DNA from 3 places in the Metapseudomonas phytobenefica genome. Region 1 is predicted to be linked to each of the others. Evidence: predicted binding sites of a transcription regulator. Region 1 holds the regulator's gene; each other region holds the start of a gene.
The links. The regulator FliA, encoded in region 1, starts transcription of late flagellar genes. The targets are predictions, from matches to a motif close to CTAAAGTTTNNNNNNNNNNNGCCGNTAA.
Positions count from the first base shown of each region.

Region 2: ACFW0B_RS26025 (methyl-accepting chemotaxis protein) is a predicted target of FliA. The motif match lies at 3,136-3,163, and genes of this name have one in related genera.
Region 3: motA (flagellar motor stator protein MotA) is a predicted target of FliA. The motif match lies at 2,684-2,711, and genes of this name have one in related genera.

Region 1 is NZ_JBHZGM010000008.1:90,732-98,539, forward strand. It holds gene flhA (flagellar biosynthesis protein FlhA) at 1-1,372, shown strand, start outside; gene flhF (flagellar biosynthesis protein FlhF) at 1,388-2,737, shown strand; gene fleN (flagellar synthesis regulator FleN) at 2,813-3,646, shown strand; gene fliA (RNA polymerase sigma factor FliA) at 3,643-4,389, shown strand; gene ACFW0B_RS09390 (chemotaxis response regulator CheY) at 4,473-4,847, shown strand; gene ACFW0B_RS09395 (protein phosphatase CheZ) at 4,868-5,656, shown strand; gene ACFW0B_RS09400 (chemotaxis protein CheA) at 5,671-7,808, shown strand, end outside.
Region 2 is NZ_JBHZGM010000042.1:13,071-20,878, reverse strand. It holds gene ACFW0B_RS23680 (heavy metal response regulator transcription factor) at 97-777, shown strand; gene ACFW0B_RS23675 (heavy metal sensor histidine kinase) at 777-2,126, shown strand; gene ACFW0B_RS23670 (undecaprenyl-diphosphate phosphatase) at 2,175-3,005, opposite strand; gene ACFW0B_RS26025 (methyl-accepting chemotaxis protein) at 3,276-4,910, shown strand; gene pnuC (nicotinamide riboside transporter PnuC) at 4,977-5,543, shown strand; gene ACFW0B_RS23650 (AAA family ATPase) at 5,540-6,061, shown strand; gene ACFW0B_RS23645 (sensor histidine kinase) at 6,181-7,503, opposite strand; gene ACFW0B_RS23640 (response regulator transcription factor) at 7,500-7,808, opposite strand, start outside.
Region 3 is NZ_JBHZGM010000005.1:5,740-13,547, reverse strand. It holds gene rsgA (small ribosomal subunit biogenesis GTPase RsgA) at 1-666, shown strand, start outside; gene motB (flagellar motor protein MotB) at 730-1,767, opposite strand; gene motA (flagellar motor stator protein MotA) at 1,778-2,629, opposite strand; gene ACFW0B_RS06075 (HDOD domain-containing protein) at 2,747-4,270, shown strand; gene rhdA (thiosulfate sulfurtransferase) at 4,316-5,131, shown strand; gene asd (archaetidylserine decarboxylase) at 5,153-6,016, shown strand; gene ACFW0B_RS06060 (molecular chaperone) at 6,193-7,808, shown strand, end outside.

The DNA.
Region 1 (7,808 bases):
GGTGGCGCAGATCCCCTCGCTGCTGCTGTCCACCGCGGCCGCCATCATGGTGACCCGCGTGTCGTCTTCCGAAGACATGGGCCAGCAGGTCAACCGCCAGATGTTCGCCTCGCCCAAGGCACTGGCGGTATCGGCCACCATCCTCATCGCCATGGGTCTGGTGCCGGGCATGCCGCATGTGTCCTTCATCGGTCTGGGCCTGGTGGCCGCCGGCGGTGCCTGGTTCATCTGGCATCGCCAGAAACTGGCCAGGGAAGTGGCGGTACAGGAAGAGAAGCGCCAGCAGGAACTGCTGCCGGCCCAGCGTGCCCAGGAAACCAAGGAGCTGGGCTGGGACGACGTGACTCCGGTGGACCTGGTCGGCCTGGAAGTGGGCTACCGGCTGATTCCACTGGTGGACCGCAACCAGGGCGGCCAGTTGCTGGCGCGGATCAAGGGCGTGCGCAAGAAGCTCTCCCAGGAGATGGGCTTCCTGATGCCCTCGGTGCATATCCGCGACAACCTCGACCTGCTGCCCAATGCCTACCGCCTGACGCTGATGGGCGTCAGCGTGGCCGAGGCGGAGGTCTACCCGGACCGCGAACTGGCGATCAACCCCGGCCAGGTGTTCGGCACCCTCAACGGCGTGGCCGCCAAGGATCCGGCGTTCGGCCTGGAAGCGGTATGGATCGACGCCAGCCAGCGCGACCAGGCGCAGTCGCTCGGTTACACGGTGGTGGACGCCAGTACCGTGGTCGCCACCCACCTCAACCAGGTGCTGCACAAGCACGCCCATGAGCTGCTGGGCCACGAAGAAGTCCAGCAACTGATGCAGAACCTGGCCAAGAGTTCGCCGCGCCTGGCCGAAGAGCTGGTGCCCGGCATGGTGTCGCTGTCCACGCTGCTCAAGGTGCTCCAGGCGCTGCTGCAGGAGCAGGTGCCGGTGCGCGACATCCGCACCATCGCCGAAGCCATCGCCAACGTGGCGGCCAAGAGTCAAGATCCCGCCGCTCTGGTGGCGGCGGCCCGCGTCGCGCTGTCCCGCGCAATCGTGCAAAGCATTGTGGGACTAGAGCCGGAGCTGCCTGTGATCACCCTGGAGCCCAGGTTGGAACAGATATTGCTCAATAGCCTGCAGAAGGCCGGACAGGGTTCGGAAGATGGCGTTCTCCTCGAACCCGGAATGGCCGAGAAGCTGCAACGTTCCCTGGTGGAAGCGGCGCAGCGCCAGGAAATGCTCGGCAAGCAGGCGATCCTGCTGGTGGCCGGGCCGATCCGGGCGATGATGTCGCGCTTTGCCAGGCTCGCCGTGCCAACCATGCACGTACTGGCCTACCAGGAAATACCGGACAACAAGCAGGTCACCATAGTCGCGACTGTGGGGCAGAACTAACCGAGGTCAAGGACCATGCAGGTCAAACGTTTCTTCGCCGCCGATATGCGTCAAGCCATGAAGTTGGTGCGTGATGAACTGGGCGCGGATGCCGCCATCATCGGTAATCGTCGGGTTGCCGGCGGTGTCGAGCTGACCGCGGCGCTGGACTACCCGCTGCCCGCGCCGGCCCCGAGCAGGCCGAACCCGGCCCTCGAAGCCGAACTGCGCAAGACCCAGGCGCGCATCGCCGAAGCCCAGGCCGAACTGACCACCCGGGCCATCGCCGATGCCGGCAAGGACCGTCAATTGTTCGCCGGCCAGCCACTGACCGCCATCGAACCGGAACTGCCGGAGTCCGCCCTGGCCGCCGCTCTGGATCGTCCCCGCGGCGTTTCGCGTCCGGTGGAGCCGGTGAGCGCGCCGAAACCCGCCGGCGTGGACCAGGCCGCCCTGGACGCCATGCGCTTCGAACTGAGTGGCCTGCGTGAATTGATCGAAGTGCAGCTGGGCTCCATCGCCTGGAGCCAGATGCAGAGCCGCCGTCCGCAGCAGGCCAGCCTCTGGCGCCGCCTGCAACGCATGGGGCTGCCGGCCGAACTGGCCCGCGCGCTGCTGGACAAGGTGGACAAGGTCAGTGATCCGCGCCAGGCCTGGCGCATGCTCCTGGCGCACTTCGCCCACGCCATCCGCACCCCGCAGGTCGAGCCGTTGGAAGAGGGCGGCGTGATCGCCCTGGTCGGCCCGGCCGGCATGGGCAAGACCACCACCCTGGCCAAGCTGGCTGCCCGCTACGTGCTCAAGTACGGCGCGCAGAACGTCGCCCTGGTGAGCATGGACAGTTTCCGCATTGGCGCCCAGGAGCAGATCAAGACCCTCGGTCGCATCCTCGATGTGCCGGTGACCCTGGTCGATCCGGGCCAGTCCCTGACCCAGGCCGTCGCCCCGCTGGCGCGCAAGCGCGTGGTGCTGATCGATACCGCTGGTCTGCCCACCAACGATCCGGCCCTGGCCATGCAGCTCGAAGCGCTGGCCAGCCGGGCGATAAACGCGAAGAATTACCTGGTGATGGCGGCCACCAGCCAGAGCCAGGTGCTCAAGGCGGCCTATCACAGCTACAAGCGTTGCGGCCTGGCCGGTTGCATCATCACCAAGGCGGACGAGGCGGCCAGCCTGGGCGAGGTCCTGGGACTGGCTATCGGCCAGCATCTCCCGGTAGCCTATCTGGCCGACGGCCCGCGAATCCCGGATGATCTGCAGGTTCCCCGCAGCCACCAGCTGGTGAGCCGGGCGGTCAGCCTGCAGGCCCCGGAAGATCCGAGTGAAGAAGCCATGGCCGACCTGTTCGCCGGGCTTTATCAGAATCCGGCGCGGCGCGCCGGTTGAAGAATGTGTAAGCCGCCCGGAGGGGCGGTGCTGGACAGCCAAATGGCCCAGTCGACCTAAGGCAAGGTATTTGAAATGGGTAGTATGCATCCCGTACAGGTGATCGCGGTGACCGGCGGCAAGGGCGGCGTCGGCAAGACCAACGTGTCGGTGAACCTTTCGCTGGCACTGGCCGACCTCGGCCGCCGCGTCATGTTGTTGGACGCCGACCTGGGGCTCGCCAACGTCGACGTCCTGCTCGGCCTCACCGCCAAGCGCACACTGGCTGATGTGATCAATGGCGAATGCGACCTGCGCGACGTGCTGTTGCAGGGGCCGGGGGGCATCCGCATCGTCCCCGCCGCCTCCGGCACCCAGAGCATGGTGCAGCTTTCGCCCATGCAGCACGCCGGCCTGATCCAGGCATTCAGCGAAATCAGCGACAACCTCGACGTACTGGTGATCGACACTGCTGCCGGCATCGGCGATTCGGTGGTCAGCTTCGTCCGTGCGGCCCAGGAAGTGATTGTGGTGGTCTGCGACGAACCGACCTCCATCACCGACGCCTACGCGCTGATCAAGCTGCTCAACCGCGACTACGGCATGAGCCGCTTCCGCGTGCTGGCCAACATGGCCCACAGCCCGCAGGAAGGGCGCAACCTGTTCGCCAAGCTGACCAAGGTCACCGACCGCTTCCTCGACGTTGCCCTGCAGTACGTGGGCGCCATTCCGTACGACGAGTCGGTGCGCAAGGCCGTGCAGAAGCAGCGCGCGGTCTATGAGGCCTTTCCGCGTTCGAAGTGCTCGCTGGCCTTCAAGGCCATCGCGCAGAAGGTCGACAGCTGGCCGCTGCCGGCCAATCCGCGGGGCCATCTGGAGTTCTTCGTCGAGCGGCTGGTCAAGCAGCCCTCCACGGAAAGCCCCGTATGACACCTGCCACTGGACTGCGTATGTACGGCAAGGCCCAGGCACGGGATTCGCAACACCAGTTGATCGAACGCTATGCCCCCCTGGTCAAGCGCATCGCCTATCACCTGCTGGCGCGCCTGCCGGCCAGCGTGCAGGTGGAAGACCTGATGCAGTCCGGGATGATCGGCCTGCTCGAAGCCTCGAAGAAATACGACGGCAGCAAGGGCGCCAGCTTCGAGACCTACGCCGGCATCCGCATCCGCGGGGCCATGCTCGACGAAGTCCGCAAGGGCGACTGGGCGCCGCGTTCGGTGCACCGTAATACGCGCATGGTGAGCGACGCCATCCGCGCCATCGAGGCGAGAACTGGACGTGACGCTAAAGATCAGGAAGTTGCTGCCGAACTTGGATTGAGTCTCGAAGACTACTACGGCATCCTGAGCGACACCTTGGGCAGCCGCCTGTTCAGCTTCGATGACCTGATGCAGGACGGTGAGCAGGACGGTCTGCGCGAGGACGCCGGTGTCACCCATTCCTCACCTTCCCATGATCTGGAAGAAGAACGCTTCCAGGCCGCGCTGGCCGATGCCATCGCGAACCTGCCCGAGCGTGAGCGCCTGGTGCTGGCGCTGTATTACGACGAAGAACTGAACTTGAAGGAAATCGGTGAAGTGCTGGGGGTCAGCGAATCGCGGGTCAGCCAGTTGCATAGCCAGTGCGCGGCACGCCTGCGCGCCCGGCTTGGCGACTGGCGCGCGCGCTGAACGGCATACCGATTCCAGATTTGAACGGCGCACCCGGCAAGAGGGGCGTTTGAGACTGTACGGAGGTCGACTTGGACAAGAACATGAAAATCCTCATCGTTGACGATTTCTCGACGATGAGACGCATCATCAAGAACCTCTTGCGCGACTTGGGTTTCACCAATACCGCCGAAGCCGACGACGGCACCACGGCCCTGCCGATGCTGCACAGCGGCAATTTCGATTTCCTCGTGACCGACTGGAACATGCCCGGCATGACCGGCATCGACCTGCTGCGCGCCGTGCGTGCCGACGAGCGTCTGAAGCACCTGCCGGTCCTGATGGTGACCGCCGAAGCCAAGCGCGACCAGATCATCGAGGCGGCCCAGGCCGGTGTGAACGGCTATGTGGTCAAGCCTTTCACCGCCCAGGTCCTGAAAGAAAAAATCGAGAAGATCTTCGAGCGGGTCAACGGCTGAATGCCAGCCGCGGGGGCACCATGGACCAGAATGAACACCTGCTGGGAGACTTCGAGTCGACCCTGAAAGACCGTGCGCGCGAATTGGTGGACAGCCTCGAGAGAGGCAACTTCGCCGACGCCGTGCAACTCATCCACGAACTCAATCACGTCCGTGACCGCGGCCTCTACCAGGAAGTCGGCAAGCTCACCCGTGAGCTGCACAACGCCATCGTCAACTTCCAGATCGACCCGCATCTGCCCCACGCCCAGGAAATGTCGCAGATCGCCGACGCGACCGATCGCCTGTCCTATGTGGTGCAGATGACCGAGAGGGCCGCCAACCGCACCATGGACCTGGTGGAGGAAAGCGCGCCGTTGCTGGGCGGCCTGAGTGACGAAGCCCAGCAGCTGGGCGAGGAGTGGGGCCGCTTCATGCGCCGGGAAATCGGCGCGGACGGGTTCCGCGACCTGGCCCGCCGCATCGAGCAGTTCCTCTCCCGCAGCCAGCGCGATACCAGCGCCCTGTCGGGCAAGCTGAACGACATCCTGCTGGCCCAGGATTACCAGGACCTCACCGGCCAGGTCATCAAGCGCGTGATCCAGCTGGTCACCGAAGTGGAGAGCAACCTCGTCAAGCTGGTGCTGATGGCCAGCCAGGTGGATCGCTACGCCGGCATCGAGCACGACCATGCCACGTTGCGCGCCGAGCTGGAGCAACAAAAAAATCCTTCGAGGGGTGAAGGTCCGCAGATCCATGCCGATATACGTGAAGACGTGGTGTCCGGACAGGACGACGTCGACGATCTGCTATCCAGCCTTGGATTCTAGGGAGCACTCCACTTATGAGCTTCGACGCCGATGAAGAAATCCTCCAGGACTTCCTGGTAGAGGCCGGCGAGATTCTGGAGCAACTGTCCGAGCAGCTGGTCGAGCTGGAAAGCCGCCCGGACGACATGGACCTGCTCAACGCGATTTTCCGTGGTTTCCATACCGTGAAGGGCGGCGCCGGCTTCCTCCAGCTCAATGCGCTGGTGGAGTGCTGCCACATCGCCGAGAACGTCTTCGACATCCTGCGCAAGGGCGAACGCCGCGTGGATGCCGAACTGATGGACGTGGTGCTGCAGGCCCTGGATACGGTCAACGAGATGTTCAGCGAGGTGCGCGAGCGCAGCGAACCGACGCCCGCCACGCCGGAGCTGCTGGCCGCGCTGTCGCGTCTGGCCGAGCCGGCCGGTGCCGCGCCTGCCCCCGTAGCTGCCGCGCCCGTCGAAGCACCGGCCCCCATCGCAGCGACCGCCGACATCACCGACAGCGAGTTCGAGCAGCTGCTCGATGCGCTGGGTGACGTCGCTGGCAAGGTTGCCGAACCGGTCGCCGCTGCCGCTGATGAAATCACCGACGACGAGTTCGAAGCGCTGCTCGACCAGTTGCACGGCAAGGGCAAGTTCGCCGGCGCCGTGGAGCCGGAAGCTGCCGTCGCTGCCCATGCGTCGGCCTCGGCACCGGCGCTGGTCGGTGCTGGTGCGGGTGACGAAATTTCCGATGACGAGTTCGAAGCGCTGCTCGACCAGTTGCACGGCAAGGGCAAGTTCAACGGCGCCGTGGAAGCGGCTGCCAGCGCCCCGGCTGAACCCGTGGCGCCTGCCGCTCCGGTCGCCCCCGCTGGCAATGACGAACACATCACCGACGACGAATTCGAAGCGCTGCTTGACCAGCTGCACGGCAAAGGCAAGTTCAGCGGCGCCAGCGAAGAGCCGTTCCCCGCGCCTGTGGCGAGTAGTCCGGCTCCGGCTCCGGCGCCCAAGGCAGAACCTGCTCGCGCACCGCGCCAGGCTGCGGCACCGGCTGCCGGCAACGGCGTGGCTGGCGCGGCCGTGGCCAGCGAGGCGGAAACCACCGTACGGGTGGATACCGCGCGCCTGGACGAGATCATGAACATGGTCGGCGAACTGGTGCTGGTGCGTAACCGCCTGGTGCGCCTGGGCGCCAACAGCGGCGATGAAGCCATGGCCAAGGCCGTGTCCAACCTGGACGTGGTCACCGCCGACCTGCAGACCGCGGTGATGAAAACGCGGATGCAGCCGATCAAGAAAGTCTTCGGCCGCTTCCCGCGCCTGGTCCGCGACCTGGCGCGCAACCTGAAGAAAGAAATCAACCTCGAGCTGGTGGGCGAGGACACTGACCTGGACAAGAACCTGGTCGAGGCCCTGGCCGACCCGCTGGTGCACCTGGTGCGCAACGCCGTCGACCACGGCATCGAGTCCCCGGACGAGCGCGAGGCCGCCGGCAAGCCACGTACCGGCCGCGTGGTGCTTTCCGCCGAGCAGGAAGGCGACCACATCCTCCTGATGATCACCGACGACGGCAAGGGCATGGACGCAGCCGTGCTGCGCGCCAAGGCGGTGGAGAAGGGCCTGCTGGACAAGGACGCCGCCGAACGCCTGACCGAGCTGGAGTGCTACAACCTGATCTTCGCCCCGGGCTTTTCGACCAAGACCGAGATATCCGACGTGTCCGGCCGTGGTGTCGGCATGGACGTGGTGAAGACCAAGATCTCCCAGCTCAACGGCACGGTGAACGTGTTCTCGCAGAAGGGTGCGGGCTCGAAGATCGTCATCAAGGTCCCGCTGACCCTGGCGATCATGCCGACCCTGATGGTGATGCTGGGCAACCAGGCCTTCGCCTTCCCGCTGGTCAACGTCAACGAGATCTTCCACCTCGACCTGTCCCGCACCAACGTGGTGGATGGCCAGGAAGTGGTGATCGTCCGCGACAAGGCCTTGCCGCTGTTCTACCTCAAGCGCTGGCTGGTGCGTGACGCAGCGGTGGAAGAGCAGGGCGAGGGGCATGTGGTGATTCTCTCCGTGGGTACCCAGCGCATCGGCTTCGTGGTCGACCAGCTGGTGGGCCAGGAGGAAGTGGTGATCAAGCCGCTGGGCAAGATGCTCCAGGGCACGCCGGGCATGTCCGGCGCCACCAT
Region 2 (7,808 bases), on a different contig from region 1:
GCTGCATTACAACTTTGTCAGCTCGCCCTGCGCATCCTGTCGGCGCGGTATAAAGCAGCGATTCGAGCGATGAGCTCCCCATGAAGCTACTGCCCCATGAAACTACTGATAGTCGAAGACGAACCCAAGACCGGCCAGTTCCTGCGCCAGGGCATGACCGAAGCCGGCCTTGACGCGGATCTCGCCACCAACGGCCTGGAAGGCCGGGACCTGGCCCTCACGGGCGGCTACGACCTGATCATCCTCGACGTGATGCTCCCCGGCCTCGACGGCTGGCAGGTGGTGCACAGCCTACGCCAGGCCGGCCTGCAGGTTCCGGTGCTGTTCCTGACCGCCCGGGACGCCGTGGAAGAACGCGTTCATGGCCTGGAGCTGGGGGCCGACGACTACCTGATCAAGCCCTTCGCCTTCGCCGAACTCCTCGCCCGCGTCCGCACCCTGCTCCGCCGTGGCGCCAGCGCCTCACAGGAAACCAGCCTGGACCTGGGCGACCTGCATCTGGACCTGCTGAGCCGGCGGGTCGAGCGCGGCAGCCGGCGCATCGACCTCACCACCAAGGAGTTCGCCCTGCTGGAATTCCTCCTGCGGCGCCAGGGCGAAGTGTTGCCCAAGACGCTGATCGCCGCCGAGGTCTGGGACATGCACTTCGACAGCGACACCAACGTCATCGAAGTGGCCATCCGCCGGCTGCGGGCAAAGCTGGACGACGACTTCCCGACCAAGCTGATCCATACCGTGCGCGGCATGGGCTACGTGCTGGAGGCGCGCGAAGGCTGATGCGCGGACTCTCCCTCACCGCCCGCCTGGGCCTGCTGTTCGCCGCCTGCACCGCTGCCGTCTCGCTGATCGCCGGGGTGCTGTTCAGCCGTGCCAGCGAAGCGCACTTCATCGAACTCGACCGGCAACTGCTGGAAATCCGCCTGGATGCCTTCCGCGCCCTGCTCGGCAGCGTCGACAGCCCCGCCACCCTGGCGCCCCGGCTGGATGCCCTGCAGGCCGAACTACGACTGCATCCGGACCTCACCCTGCGCCTGGAAGGCCGCGATGGCCGCGGCTGGTTCAACAGTGCCGACGGCCTTCGCGCGCCGGCTCACGATGGGCTCCATGACTGGCAGCAGGATGGCACCGACTACCGGGTGCTGAGCGCGCCGCTGCGCCCGCAGGACCCGGCTTCGCCACGGCTGGCCCTCGCGCTGGACATCACCCACCACCAGCACTTTCTCGAACGCATGCAGCGGCTGATCTGGCTCACCGTCGGGCTCTCCGCCCTGGCCACCGCCCTGCTCGGCGCCTGGGCCGCACGCAGCGGCCTGCGCCCCTTGCACCGTATGGCCGAAGTGGCCGCCGGGGTTTCCGCCAGCTCCCTGACCACCCGCCTGGCCGACGATCAGGTCCCCCAGGAGCTGGTGGAACTGGTACGCGCCTTCAATGCAATGCTGGGCCGGCTGGACGACGCCTTCCAGCGGCTTTCCGCCTTCTCCGCCGACATCGCCCATGAATTGCGCACGCCGCTGTCTAACCTGCTGACCCAGACCCAGGTGATCCTCAGCCAGGATCGCGACCTGGACGAATACCGCGAAGCCCTGCACTCCAACCTGGAAGAACTCCAGCGCCTGGCTCAGATGGTCGGCGACATGCTGTTCCTGGCCAAGGCCGAGCACGGCCTGCTGGCGACCCGTCGCGAGCCCCTGGCGCTGGCCGCCGAGCTGGACACCTTGCTGGACTACTTCAGCCCCCTGGCCGAGGACCGCCAGGTGACCATCACCCGCTGTGGCGAAGCCCACCTCAGTGCCGACCGGGGCATGTTGCGCCGCGCCCTTTCCAATCTGCTGGACAACGCCCTGCGCTTCACCCCGGAAGGCGGACGCATCGAACTGAGCCTGACCAGCGATGCCCGGGGCCTGAGCCTGACGGTGGCCAACAGCGGACCGGAAATCCCCGCGCAATGGCTGCCGCGACTGTTCGATCGCTTCTTTCGCGCTGACCCCGCGCGCCGCGAGGGCCGCGAGCACGCCGGACTGGGCCTGGCCATCACCCACTCCATCGTGCGCGCCCATGGCGGCGAAATCCGCTGCGAATCCGCCAACGGCTGGACGCGCTTCATCCTCGAATTCCCCGCCCCCTGAAGCGCAAAAGGCGCGCCCTGTGGCGCGCCTTTCTGGCAACCGCTGCGATCAACCCTGTGCGGTGGACCAGTCGATCACGCCGAACTGCCAGGTCGCCAGGATCAGCAGGCCAAAGCCGATGCGATACCAGGCGAAAGCCGCGTAGCTGTGGCTGCCGATGAACTTCAGCAGGCTGCGTACGGCAATCATGGCGAAGACGAACGACACCACGGAACCCAGGGCGAACACCGGCAGGTCGCTCGGCTGGAACAGGTCGCGGTACTTGTAGCCCGAGTAGACCGCAGCACCGACCATGGTGGGCATGGCGAGGAAGAAGGAAAACTCGGTGGCCGCCTTGCGCGAAAGGCCGAACAGCAGGCCACCGATGATGGTGGCTCCGGAACGCGAAGTCCCCGGTACCAGTGCCAGGCACTGCGCGCAGCCGACCTTGAGGGCGTGCTTCCAGGTCATGTCGTCGACGCTTTCGGCCTGCACCTGATGCTTGCGCTGTTCCGCCCAGAGAATGGCCACGCCGCCGACCACCAGGGCGGACGCCACGGTGATGGGGTTGAACAGGTAGTGGTGGATCAGGTCGGAGAAGGCCACACCGAGGATCACCGCCGGGAAGAACGCCACCAGCAGGTTGACGGTGAAACGCCGGGCGCTGCGCTGGGTCGGCAGGCCGATGACGACGTCGAGGATTTTCCGCCGGTATTCCCAGACCACCGCGAGGATGGCCGCCAGCTGGATGATGATGTTGAAGGCGATCGCCCGTTCACCGGTGAAACCCAGCAGGTCCGCGACCACGATCTGGTGGCCGGTGCTGGAAATCGGCAGGAACTCCGTCAGGCCCTCGACAACCCCCAGAATGATGGCCTGCATGGCCGTCCACAAATCCATCGAAACTCTCCCCCGAGGCGCGCTGTTCTGGCGGCCTTTTCGTTACGTATATGCAGGTAATTGGCGCTGCGAGTGTGCCGTTCGGCGATGAGACCGGGCACCGGCAACCAGGTTCCGGGGACGAATGAGCCTTCAGCTTTGCCCCGAAGCGCCGAAATGCTAACAGAGAGCCATCTGGAAATCGCGGCTAAAGGCTGATTGAAAACCGCCAACCGGCCTGTTCTGCTTGCGCTACGTAGTCAAAAACAAGAAACCAGGAGTTCCTGCCCTATGCATAGCTTGCGCAACCTGCCGATCAGCCGCCGTCTCTGGCTGATCCTGATAGTCGCGGTTTTCATGCTGGTCACCCTCGGCGTACTGATGCTGCAGCAGATCTACAACGGCCTCTATCAGGGCAAGGAACAGAAGACGCGCCACGTCGTCGAGACCGCCGCCGGCGTGCTGCAGTACTACCAGGCGCAGGAAGCCGCGGGCACCCTGACCCGCGAAGAGGCGCAGAAACAGGCCATGCAGGCGGTGCGCGCGCTGCGCTACGACCAGGGTGACTACTTCTGGATCAACGACCTGACCCCACGCATGATCATGCATCCGACCAACGCCAGGCTGGAGGGACAGGACCTCTCCGGCCACAAGGACCCGGACGGCAAGGCACTGTTCAACGAAATGGTGCGCGTGGCCAGGGCCGACGGCGCCGGTCTGGTCGACTACCGCTGGCCCAAGCCGGGCGCCAGCGACCCGGTGCCCAAGGTGTCCTATGTCCAGCTGTTCGCCCCCTGGGGCTGGGTGATCGGCTCCGGCATCTACATCGACGACATGCAGGCCGAGTTCCGCGCCCAGGCCATTCGCGCCTCGGCGATGGGGTTGGCCATCGCCCTCATCATGGCCTTGCTGGTCATCCTCATCGCCCGCAGCATCACCCGGCCACTGGATGAAGTGGTGTCCGCAATGGCCAGCATCGCCAGCGGTGAAGGCGACCTCACCAGCAGCCTGGACACCCACGGCCGCGACGAAATCACCGCCCTTGGTGGTTATTTCAACGCCTTCACCGGCAAGCTGCGCGGCGTGATCCGCCAGTCCCTGGACGCCGCCAACGCCCTCGACCAGGCCGCCGCCAACCTGGACGGCATCGCCAGCCAGGGCCTGCGCCAAAGCGAACAGCAATCCCTGCAGATGGAACAGGTGGCCACCGCCATCAACGAGGTCACCTACGGCGTGCAGGATGTAGCGAAGAATGCCGAGCATGCCGCCAGCGAAGTGCGCCATGCGGAGGAACAGGCGCGCCAGGGTCACGACAACATCGACAGCAGCCTGCGGCAGATCGACCAGCTCTCCGCCACCATCACCAAGGCGGTGGAAGTGATCCAGACACTGGCCCAGGAAAGCGCCCAGATCGGCAGCGTGCTGGAAGTGATCCGCTCCATCGCCGAGCAGACCAACCTGTTGGCGCTGAACGCCGCCATCGAAGCCGCCCGCGCCGGCGAACAGGGACGCGGCTTCGCCGTGGTAGCCGATGAGGTCCGCCTGCTGGCCCAGCGCACGCAGAAGTCCACGGCGGAGATCCAGACCATGATCGAGCGCCTGCAGCAGAACTCCGAAGCGGCGGTCCAGGTCATCGACGAAAGCAGCCGGGCGTCCCACGCCACGGTGGAACAGGCCAGCCAGGCCGGCGAAAGCCTGGCGCAGATCGCCCAGGCCCTGCGCAACCTCACAGGCCTCAACGCCTCCATCGCCAGCGCCACCCTGCAGCAATCCCACGTGGTGGAAGACATCAACCAGAACGTGACCCAGGCCGCCGGGCTGGCCCACGACAGCGCCAGCGCCGCTGAGCAGACCACCGGGGCCAGCCAGCGCCTTGGGCAGCTGGCCGAACAGCTCAATCACCTGCTGGGCCAGTTCCGCGTTTAGCCGTAACCCAGCCGAAACCGCAGGGAGCCGTTACAATCGGCGGCTTTCCTCCACGGAATCGACAAGGTGTCCCCTCTCGAACTCGTCGCCGCCAGCCTGGGCGTGCTCGCCGTCTGGCTCACCGTCAGGCAGAACCCCTGGTGCTGGCCCATCGGTCTGGTGATGGTGCTGATGTACAGCTGGATCTTCCTCGAAGTGAAGCTGTACTCGGACATGCTCCTGCAACTGGTTTACGCCGGCCTGCAGCTGTACGGCTGGTGGCAATGGACCCGCGGCGGCGCCCGGCACGCTGGTCGCCAGGTCGGTCGCCTGGGCGTGCAATCACTGGGACTTGGCCTGCTGACAGGCGCCCTCGGCAGCCTTGGGCTGGGTTACGCCATGGCGAGCTGGACCGATGCCGCCGCGCCCTGGTGGGACGCCGCGCTCACCGCCTTCAGCCTGGTGGCCCAGTTCTGGATGGCACACAAGCGCGTGGAATGCTGGCTGCTCTGGATAGTGGTGGACGTGCTGTTCGTGGTGCTGTTTTTCAGCAAGGGGCTGTATCTCACCGCCGCGCTCTACGGGCTCTTCACGCTGCTGGCCGTGCAGGGCTGGCGCACCTGGCGACGTGAGCTGGAGCCAGCCACGGCATGAAGGTACTGGTGCTGACTGGGCCGGAATCCTGCGGCAAGAGCTGGCTGGCGGCGGCGATCCAGGCCGAGTTCGGTGGTCTGCTGGTAGGCGAGTACGTCCGCTATTTCATCGATCGCGAGCAGCGCGACACCTGCTACGCCGACATTCCGGCAATCGCCCGTGGCCAGCTCGAGTGGGAAGACAAGGCACGTTCCGAAGCGCCTCCCCTGCTGATCCTCGATACGCATCTGCTCAGCAACATCCTCTGGAGCCGCAAGCTGTTCGACGACTGCCCCGACTGGCTGGAACGCGAACTGCTGGCGCGCCGTTACGACCTGCATCTGCTGCTGAGCCCGCAACAGGTGGAATGGGTGGACGATGGCCAGCGCTGCCAGCCAGACCTGGCAGAGCGCATGACCTTCTTCGAGGATTGCCGCAGCTGGCTGAAGAGCAACGGCCAGCGCTATGAAGTCGTCGAGGGTGACTGGGAGACCCGACGTCTGCTTGCGCTACAGCACATATCCCGCTGGCTGCACTGATACGCAGCACTGCAAATCCATGTGGAGGCATTCGCCAAGAGCAGCGCAACTGCCTCATCGAGGCTGAAGAGCGCACCTTCGGTCCGCTTGGCGATTGAAATCGCCCCAGTAAAAGCGCCCTACGATGGCGTTGTTGCCGGAAGCTCGATGCGCACCCGCAAGCCACCCAGCGGGCTCTGTTGAAGACTCAGGCTGCCATTCCAGGATTCGACAATGTCGCGCACGATGCCGAGTCCCAGGCCATGTCCCGCCACCTGTTCATCCAGTCGCGCGCCACGGCCGATGACTTCCTCGCGTTTGTCTTCGGCTATGCCCGGGCCATCGTCGTCCACCGTCAGGCTGTAGCCGCCCTCCCCGCCTCGGATGGTCAGGTTGACCTGGGTTTCCGCCCACTTGCAGGCGTTGTCCAGCAGGTTGCCGAGTAGTTCCAGCAGGTCTTCCCGGTCCCAGGGCAGGCGCAAGCCTTCGGGCGCATCCCAATCCAGGTCCAGCCCACGGTCGTGGATCATCGCCAGGGTGTTGAACAGGCCGGGCAGCTCCTGGGCGCAGTCGAAGTGGGCACCCGGCAATGCCTCGCCAGCCAGGCGCGCGCGGCCCAGCTCACGCCCCAGGCGCTGCTGGATCTGCGCCAGTTGCTCACGCAAGGTTTCGCGCAGCTCGGGCTGGTCGCGCAGCTCTTCGCGGTCCGCCAGGCTGACCAGCACCGCCAGCGGCGTTTTCAGCGCATGGCCGAGGTTACCCAGGGCATTGCGGGAGCGTTTGAGGGTGTCTTCGGTGTAACTAAGCAGGTGGTTAATTTGCGCAACCAGCGGGTCCAGCTCCTCAGGCACCCGGTTGTCCAGCTCACTGCGCTGGCCCTGCTGCAGCTGGGCGATCTGCTGGCGAACGTCTTCCAATGGGCGCAACGCCCGGCGCACGGTGATGCGCTGCAGGGCGAGGATCAGCAACAGCCCCGCCGCGCCCAGGGCAAAGCCCGTCCACTGCACACGGCGAAAACTTTCCAGAATCGGGGTGTAGTCCTGCGCAACGACGATGCGTACCTGGCGGCCAAAGCGTTTGTAGTCGCCGCGCCAGGCCAGCAGCTCCTGCTCGTCCGGCCCCGGCAGCAGATGCGGAGCGAGCCCCTTCTGCGCGGGCATGGGCAGTTCGGCATCCCAGAGGGAACGGGAACGCCAGGGCTCCTCGTCCAGCCTGATGAGGAAATAGCGGCCCGAATAAGGCTGCTGATGAGCGGGGTTGAGGCGTTTCTCGTCCAGCTGGATGCCATTGGGGCCTCGCACCAGTGCACTCAGCAGCAACTCGGCTTCACTGCGCAGGCCTTCGGCCAGGTAGCGCCGCAAACCCAGGTCGAACAGCCAGAGGCTGGTTTGCGCCAGCACCAGCCCCACCAGCAGCAGGACGCCGATCAGCCCCAGGCTGAGCTGGCGCTGGATCGACCTCATCGGCCCTCACCGGTGAATCGGTAGCCCTGCCCTCTTCGCGTCTCGATGACGTCGCGACCGAGCTTGCGTCGCAGATGGTTGACGTGCACCTCGATCACGTTGGAATCCCGTTCGGTCTCGCCGTCGTAGAGATGTTCAGCAAGGTGGCTCTTGGACAGGATCTGGCCGGGATGCAGCATGAAGTAACGCAGCAGGCGGAACTCGGCGGCAGTCAGCTGGACTTCTTCGCCATTGCGGCTGACGCACTGGCGCCCTTCATCCAGTTGCAGGCCGGCCGCTTCCAGTTGCGGCTGGTTCGCCAGCCC
Region 3 (7,808 bases), on a different contig from region 1:
GCAGCCAACGTCGACCAGATCGTCATCGTCTTCGCTCCCCTGCCCCATCCCCACGCCAACCTGATCGACCGCTACCTGGTGGCGGCCGAGCACGCGGGCATCCGCCCGTTGCTGCTGCTGAACAAGGCCGACCTGGTGGACGACGAGAACAGCGCCATGCTCGACGAACTGCTCGGGGTCTACCGGCAGCTGGGCTACCCGCTGCTGGAAGTCTCGGCACGCCAGGGCGGCGGCATGGAGGACCTGATGGCCAGGCTCGACGGCCATATCAGCGTCTTCGTCGGCCAGTCCGGGGTGGGCAAATCGTCGCTGGTGAACAGCCTGCTGCCGGGGGTGGACACCCGCGTCGGCGCCCTCTCCGAACACACCGGCAAGGGCACCCACACCACCACCACCGCGCGCCTGTTCCACTTCCCGGGCGGCGGCGAGCTGATCGACTCCCCCGGCATCCGCGAATTCGGCCTGGGCCATGTCAGCCGCGAGGATGTCGAGGCCGGTTTCATCGAATTCGGCGAACTCTTGGGGACCTGCCGCTTCCGCGATTGCAAGCACGACCGCGAACCGGGCTGCGCCCTGCTCAAGGCGCTGGAGGATGGCCGGGTGCATCCGCAACGGATGGCGAGCTACCGGCACATCCTCGCCAGCCTGCCCGAAGACGAGTACTAAGGCTGGCTCGGCGCGAAAACGAAAAAGGCCACGCAATGCGTGGCCTTTTCATGAGGGCGGCAATCACTGCCCCTTGGACTGGTCCAGTTTCAGCACGCCGTCTTCGAAGATATTCAGCTTCTCCCGCAACTCACGCGGCTGCACGGGCGCGGCCGGATCGCCCGTCGAGGGCACAGCCTCGGTGGCGGGCGGCGGAGGTTGCGGCGCTTCCTCGGGCTCGGCGCCATCAGCCTGTTCTCCCTCGATGGCTCGCTGGGCCTTCTTGGTGAGGACGACGATGTCGATGCGGCGATTGACCGGGTTGAACGGGTCCTTGCGGTCGAACAGTGCCGACGAGGCGTAACCCACCACCCGCGCCACCTGGTCTTCCGGGTAGCCGCCGACGATCAGGGTGCGCCGCGCGGCGTTGGCGCGACCGGAGGACAACTCCCAGTTGCCGAAATCGCCAGTGCCGGCATAGGGCTTGGCATCGGTGTGGCCGCTGATGCTGATCTTGTTCGGCACGGTTTTGATGGTTTCGGCGAGGTTCAGCAGGATGTCCTCGAAGTAAGGCTGCAGGCGTGCGCTGCCGAGGTCGAACATGGGCCGGTTGGCGGCATCCATAATCTGGATGCGCAGGCCGTCCTGGGTGATCTCGAAGAGGATCTGATCCTTGAACTTGCGCAGTTCGGGGTTCTCTTCGACCTTGTTCTGCAGCTCCTGCAGCAACAGTTCCAGGCGTTCGCGCTCGATCTGCTCGGCCAGGGTTTCCACCTGGCCGGCGTCCACCTGGGTCTTGTCCAGGGAATCGACCACCGACTCCTGGGAATCCGGTGCGTCCTTCAGCTCGGGGTTCAAGGTGCGGTCAGGCGCGGGCGTGGGCGTGCCCCCCAGGTCGATGACGTACGGGCTGGCGCTTTCGGTGAAACCGATGGGGTCCTTGAAGTAGCCGGAAATGGCTTTCTTCTGCTCCGGCGTGGCAGACGACAGCAACCAGAGCACCAGGAAGAAGGCCATCATCGCCGTGGCAAAGTCGGCGAAGGCGATCTTCCACGCACCGCCGTGGTGACCGGCGGCGTAGCGTTTGACGCGCTTGACGATGATCGGCTGGTTGTTCTCCATGACTCAGCCTTCAGCTGCCGCGTACGGCCTGCTCCAGCTCGCTGAAGCTCGGGCGATGGGCCGGGAACAGCGTCTTGCGGCCGAATTCCACCGCCAGCGAAGGCGGCATGCCGGAAGCCGAGGCCACCAGACAGGCCTTGATCGCCTCGAACACGTTCAGCTCTTCACGGGCGTCGTGTGCCAGCGACACCGACAGCGGGCCGAAGAAACCGTAGGCCGCGAGGATACCGAGGAAGGTACCCACCAGCGCCGCCCCCACGTGCTGACCAAGGGCGGCCTGCTCGGTTTCGCCCAGCATGGCCATGGTCACCACGATGCCGAGCACCGCCGCGACGATACCGAAGCCCGGCAGGCCGTCGGCGATACGGTTGACCGCGTGGGAAGGATGTTCCAGCTCTTCCTTCAGGCTGGCCAGTTCCATGTCGAACAGGCCTTCGAGCTCGTGGGGCGCCATGTTGCCGGAGGACATGATGCGCAGGTAATCGCAAATGTAGGCCGTCATCCGCTCATCCTTGAGGAGGCCCGGATACTTGCTGAAGATGGGGCTGGCGGGGGCGTCCTCGATATCGGCCTCGATGGCCATCATCCCCTCGCGGCGGCTCTTGTTGAGGATTTCGTAGAGCAGGCGCAGAACGTCCAGGTAGAAAGCCTGGTTGAAGCGCGTGCCGAACATCTTCAGCGACTTCTTGAACACGATCATCGTCATGTTGCCGGGGTTGGCCTGGAGGAAGGCGCCCAGCGCCGCGCCACCGATGATCATCACTTCGAAGGGCTGGATCAGCGCGGCAAGCTTGCCGTGGGACAGGATGTATCCGCCGAGCACGCTGGCGAATACGACGATGATGCCGAGGATTTTTGCCATAGGGAGGAAGCTTGAAGAGTCAGTAGAAAGGGTTATGAAAAGAGCCCCTTCTAATTATCGGAAGATATGCGCCAGACTATAGCCTGTTCAGGCGAAAAGCCAGATTGGCGGCCCTCTATGTCAACCGTAAAGCCCGCGCCACGCAGTCTCGACAGCTGGATCAAACACCTCGATGGAGTGCGCCTGCCTGTCCCCACCGCCGCCCACGAGAAAGTCCGCCGCGCCCTGGGCGACAGCCGCCGCTCCCTGCGCGATATCGCCGAGCTGACCCAGGACAGTCCCGCCCTCGCCCTGAGCCTGCTGCGCGAAGCCAATGCCGCCGGCAACATGCTGAGCAGCCCGGCGGAAAGCCTGGAAGTCGCCCTCAGCCGCCTGGGCCTGAAGCGCGCGGAAGTCCTGCTCAATCGTCTGCCCGCCGTCCCAGAGGACGACATTCCCCACGCCCTTCGCCAACTGCAACTGATCAGCCAGCACGCCGCCCAGCAGGCCAACGGCCTGTTCGCCGCCCGGCTGGCCCGCCTCTGGCAGGAAATCCACTGGTGCAGCCTGCTGTTCCTCTCGCCCCTCTGGCCGCTGCTGGCCAGCCACCCGGAGCTGTTTGACACCTGGGAAAAGCGCGTGCTGGGCGAGGGCGAACCGGCCGCCAGGGTCGAACGCGAACTACTCGGCGTCCCGCTGCTGCGCCTCTGCCAGGCCCTTGCCGAGCACTGGAAGCTGCCCGACTGGATCATCCAGGGCTATCGCCTGCTGAACGACGACCGCCGCATGCTGGTCAAGGCCCTGCACATTGCCCGCGACTACGGGCACCCGCTGCAACAAACGCAGCAGCTGGATGCCGACCCCGCCCTCAGTCGCTGGCTGACCCAGCCCGGCAACACCGTCCTGCTGGCGAACGGCCTGGCGGTTTCCGCCCATGCCGGCTGGGGCGACGGACACAGCCTGCGCTGGCAGCGCCTCACCGGGCTGTTCATGAAAGTGCCGCTGGACGAACTGCAGCAGCAGGTTCACCAGCACGCTGCACAAAGCGGGCGCCTGCATGCCCGCGGTGACCTCTGGCATCCCGCCCAGGCCCTGCTCTGGCCGTGGAACCAGCACCGCCTGCGCCGCGAACCGGTTGCAGCACCGGCCCCTTCCGCCGACGCCCTCGCGGACTGGCGTCGCCACTGCGGCGAGCTGATCCGCGAGCCCAGCCCCTTCGCCAACGTGGTGCAGCTCTCCGCCTGCGCCCGCGACGCCCTGGAAAGCTGCGGCATGCGCCGGGTCCTGGTGCTGCTGGCCGACCGCACCCACAACCGCCTGCTCGCCCAGCAGCAGGCGGGACTGCCCAGGGAAGCCAGTGGCCTGCAACTGGAGCCGAACCAGAGCCAGGTGCTGCGACGCCTGCTCAGCCAGCCGGGCCAGCTACGCCTGGGGCCGGACAACATGGCGCAATTCTCCGCGCTGCTGCCCGGCCAGTTGAAGAGCCTGTTCCCGGGGCATCACCTGCTGCTGCGCTCGATCGCCGTGAACGGCCGGGTGGCCATGCTGGTGGTGGCCGACCAGGACGGCGCGCCCTTCGCCGAGATCAGCCTGCGCGCATTCGCCAAGACGGCCCAGTGCATCGAGCGGGCACTCGCCAGCTTCGCCAGACGCGGCCGCTAGGCTTTCCTATACAATCTGCCAATTTGCCCATTACCGGAGGCTTCCATGTCTGCCTTCTCCAACCTGCCGCTGGTGATCGAACCGGCCGAGCTGGCGCCCCTGCTTGGCGCCGACGAACTGATCCTGGTCGACCTCACCAGCGCCGCCCGTTACGCCGCTGGCCACATCCCGGGCGCCCGTTTCGTCGATCCGAAGCGCACCCAGCTCGGCCAGCCGCCGGCACCGGGCCTGCTGCCCGCCAAGGCCGACCTCGAAGCGCTGTTCGGTGAACTGGGCCATCGTGCCGATGCCACCTACGTGGCGTACGACGACGAGGGCGGTGGCTGGGCCGGCCGCTTCATCTGGCTGCTGGATGTGATCGGCCACCAGCGCTACCACTATCTGGACGGTGGCCTGCACGCCTGGCTGGCCGAAGGCCGGGAAACCAGCGATGCCGTTCCGGCAGCGGTCGGCGGCCCGGTCGCCCTGACCCTGCACGACGAACCCACCGCCACCCGCGAGTACATCCAGAGCCGCCTCGGCGCCGCCGACCTGGCCATCTGGGACGCCCGTGGCCCCGGCGAGTACAACGGCACCAAGGTCCTGACCGCCAAGGGCGGGCACATCCCCGGCGCCGTCAACTTCGAGTGGACCGCCGGCATGGACCCGGCCCGCGCCCTGCGCATCCGCAGCGACATGGCCGAAATCCTGCGCTCCCTGGGCATCACCCCGGACAAGGAAATCATCACCCACTGTCAGACCCATCACCGCTCGGGCTTCACCTATCTGGTGGCCAAGGCCCTGGGCTACCCGCGCGTCAAAGGCTACGCCGGCTCCTGGTCCGAATGGGGCAACCACCCGGACACCCCGGTCGAGAGCTGAAGCGCCCATCAAGGAAATCCAATGAAAGAACGCCTCTTCATCATCAGCCAGTACCTGCTGCCGCACCACCTGCTGTCGCGCCTGGCCGGTTGCATCGCCGAATGCCGCGTGCACTGGTTCAAGAACGTCTTCACCAGCTGGTTCGCCAAGCGCTACCAGGTGAACATGAGCGAAGCACTGGTCGAGGATGTCACCGCCTACGAGCACTTCAACGCCTTCTTTACCCGTGCCCTCAAGCCCGGCGCGCGCCCGCTGGACGAAACGCCCGGCGCCATCCTCTGCCCGGCCGACGGCGCCATCAGCCAGATCGGCCCAATCGAGCACGGCCGCTGCTTCCAGGCCAAGGGCCACAGCTTCAGCGTACTGGAGCTGCTTGGCGGCGACGCCGAGCGCGCCGCGCCCTTCATGGGGGGCGAGTTTGCCACTGTCTACCTGTCGCCGAAGGACTACCACCGCGTGCATGCGCCCCTGGGCGGCACTCTGCGGGAGATGGTCTACGTGCCGGGCCGCCTGTTCTCGGTGAACCAGAGCACCGCCGAGAACGTGCCGGAACTCTTCGCCCGCAACGAACGCGTGGTGTGCATCTTCGATACCGAGCGCGGCCCGATGGCCGTGGTACTGGTGGGGGCGATGATAGTCGCGTCCATCGAAACCACCTGGGCGGGCCTGGTCACGCCGCCCAAGCGCGAGCTGAAGACCTTCAGCTACGACGAAGCCGCGCGAGCACCGATCACCCTGGAAAAGGGCGACGAGCTCGGCCGCTTCAAGCTGGGCTCCACCGCCATCGTGCTGTTCGGTCCGGACCAGGTGCGCTGGGCCGAAAACGCCTGGCCCGGCAGCCAGGTGCAGATGGGTCAGCTGCTGGCCATGCCGAAGGACGCCTGACCGGGCGCGACCCTGGCCGACGAGCTGCGCTCGGCCAGGGTCTCATCAGGGGTGCGTCACACACTTCCAACACCTCTAGCGCCCTGCCATGAATCGGCTGCCACTGGGCAAAGCGGCTGTAGAGTGCTGAAATTCAATTCATTACCTCACGAAAGATGTCGGAGAACCCGATCCGGATGGAGCACCAGAGCCCTCACCTGCTGTTGCGCGTACCCGCCCCTGGCAAACAGAGCCTGTCTTTCTGCGACGCCACCGCTCGTGAGCTGAAACGCTGGATTGCGCATCTGCCCAAGGCCAACCTTGGGGAGACGGCCCGCCAGCTCTATCAGGCCCTGGTTGAACTCAATCAACTGGCCACCCCGACGGACAACCGCCTGCAGCTACTGGAGCTGATTCGCCCGGAAGTGCATTTTGTCTGCCAGCACCTGGAAAGACACTTCCTCGGCCAGTCCATCGTCCTGGACGAGCGTCCGCGCAAGGTCGCCAACCTCTGCCAGGCCCTGCAGAACCACCTGGCCATCGGCTACAAGCTGATCATCGTGCAGGAAGCGTCGCGTTCCGGCCGTGACCGCGATCGCGCCCAGCTCCTGACCATCGCCCTGCAGCGCGCAGTGCACGCCCTCAACGGGCCGCTGATCCGCTCCAACCAGCTCTACTGCCCGGTGCCCGAAGGTCTCTGGCTGGAACTGCATCAGCTCTACCGGCTGGCCGAAAGCCGCCAGCTTCACCGTGTTGTCGTGCGTGATCCCCTGGCCCAGCATGCGCAAGGGCTGAGTACGGAGCAGAGCTACCTGGCTGCGCTGCTGCTGGGCTGCGCCCGCTGCAACCAGATGCGCCAGATCGGCATCGCCCGCCTGGCTGAAGCCCTCCCCTCCTGGAGCACCCTGGTGCGGCTCCAGTCCGCCGAGCTGCCGTCCAGCCTCTTCGCAGTGGCGCCGCAGCTGGACGGGCCGCCCCGCTACAAGTCGCTGTTCCAGGATGTGGAACCGCGCACCCTGCTGGGCCTCGACACGCTGCCGCTGGTCGAGGCCATCAAGGAGTACCTGCTGCTGCCGGCCGCGCAGCGCAGCCAGTCACGCCTGCTGGTACCGGCGGGTATCACTCTCGATCTGTTGCAGCACCTGAGTTCGGCCTGGGGCGACATTTCCGAGCGCACCTTCCAGCGCAATCGCGGCCAGGGCAGCCTGACCCTGTGCATCGGCATGAGCGCCCTGCATTTCTTCCTCGCCGGCAGCCGTCCCTTCGGCGATGTGCTCAAGCTCTCGCAGGACGCCGGTCAGGCGCTATTCGGTACCTTGGTCAAGCCAGCCGCGAAGGATGTCTGGGCCAATGCCTTCGACGCCCAGCCCACCCAAGGCGGGCAGGCCGGTATGCAGCTGGAGGAGATCGAGTACGCCCGCCCGGTCTCCGAAAGCAGCGCACCGCCCCAGGTCAGCACAGCCCCGGAAAGCTATCCGACCTTCAACGCCGCGGTGGTCAACCACAGCCCGGGCGGCTACTGCCTGAACTGGTCCAGGGAAGTCCCCAGCCAGCTGCAGGCCGGCGAGCTGCTCGGCGTACAGGACGCCCCCGGCCAGGCCTGGAGCATCGCGGTGGTGCGCTGGATCCGCCAAGTGCGCGGCGGCGGCACCCAGATGGGAATAGAGCTCGTGGCGCCCCAGGCTCAATCCTGCGGCGTACTGCTGCTGCGCAAGGGCGAGCAGAACAGCCATTACCTGCGCGCCCTGCTGCTGCCGGCGATCGGCGCCATTTCCCGCCCAGCCACCCTGCTCACCCCGCGCCTGCCCTTCCA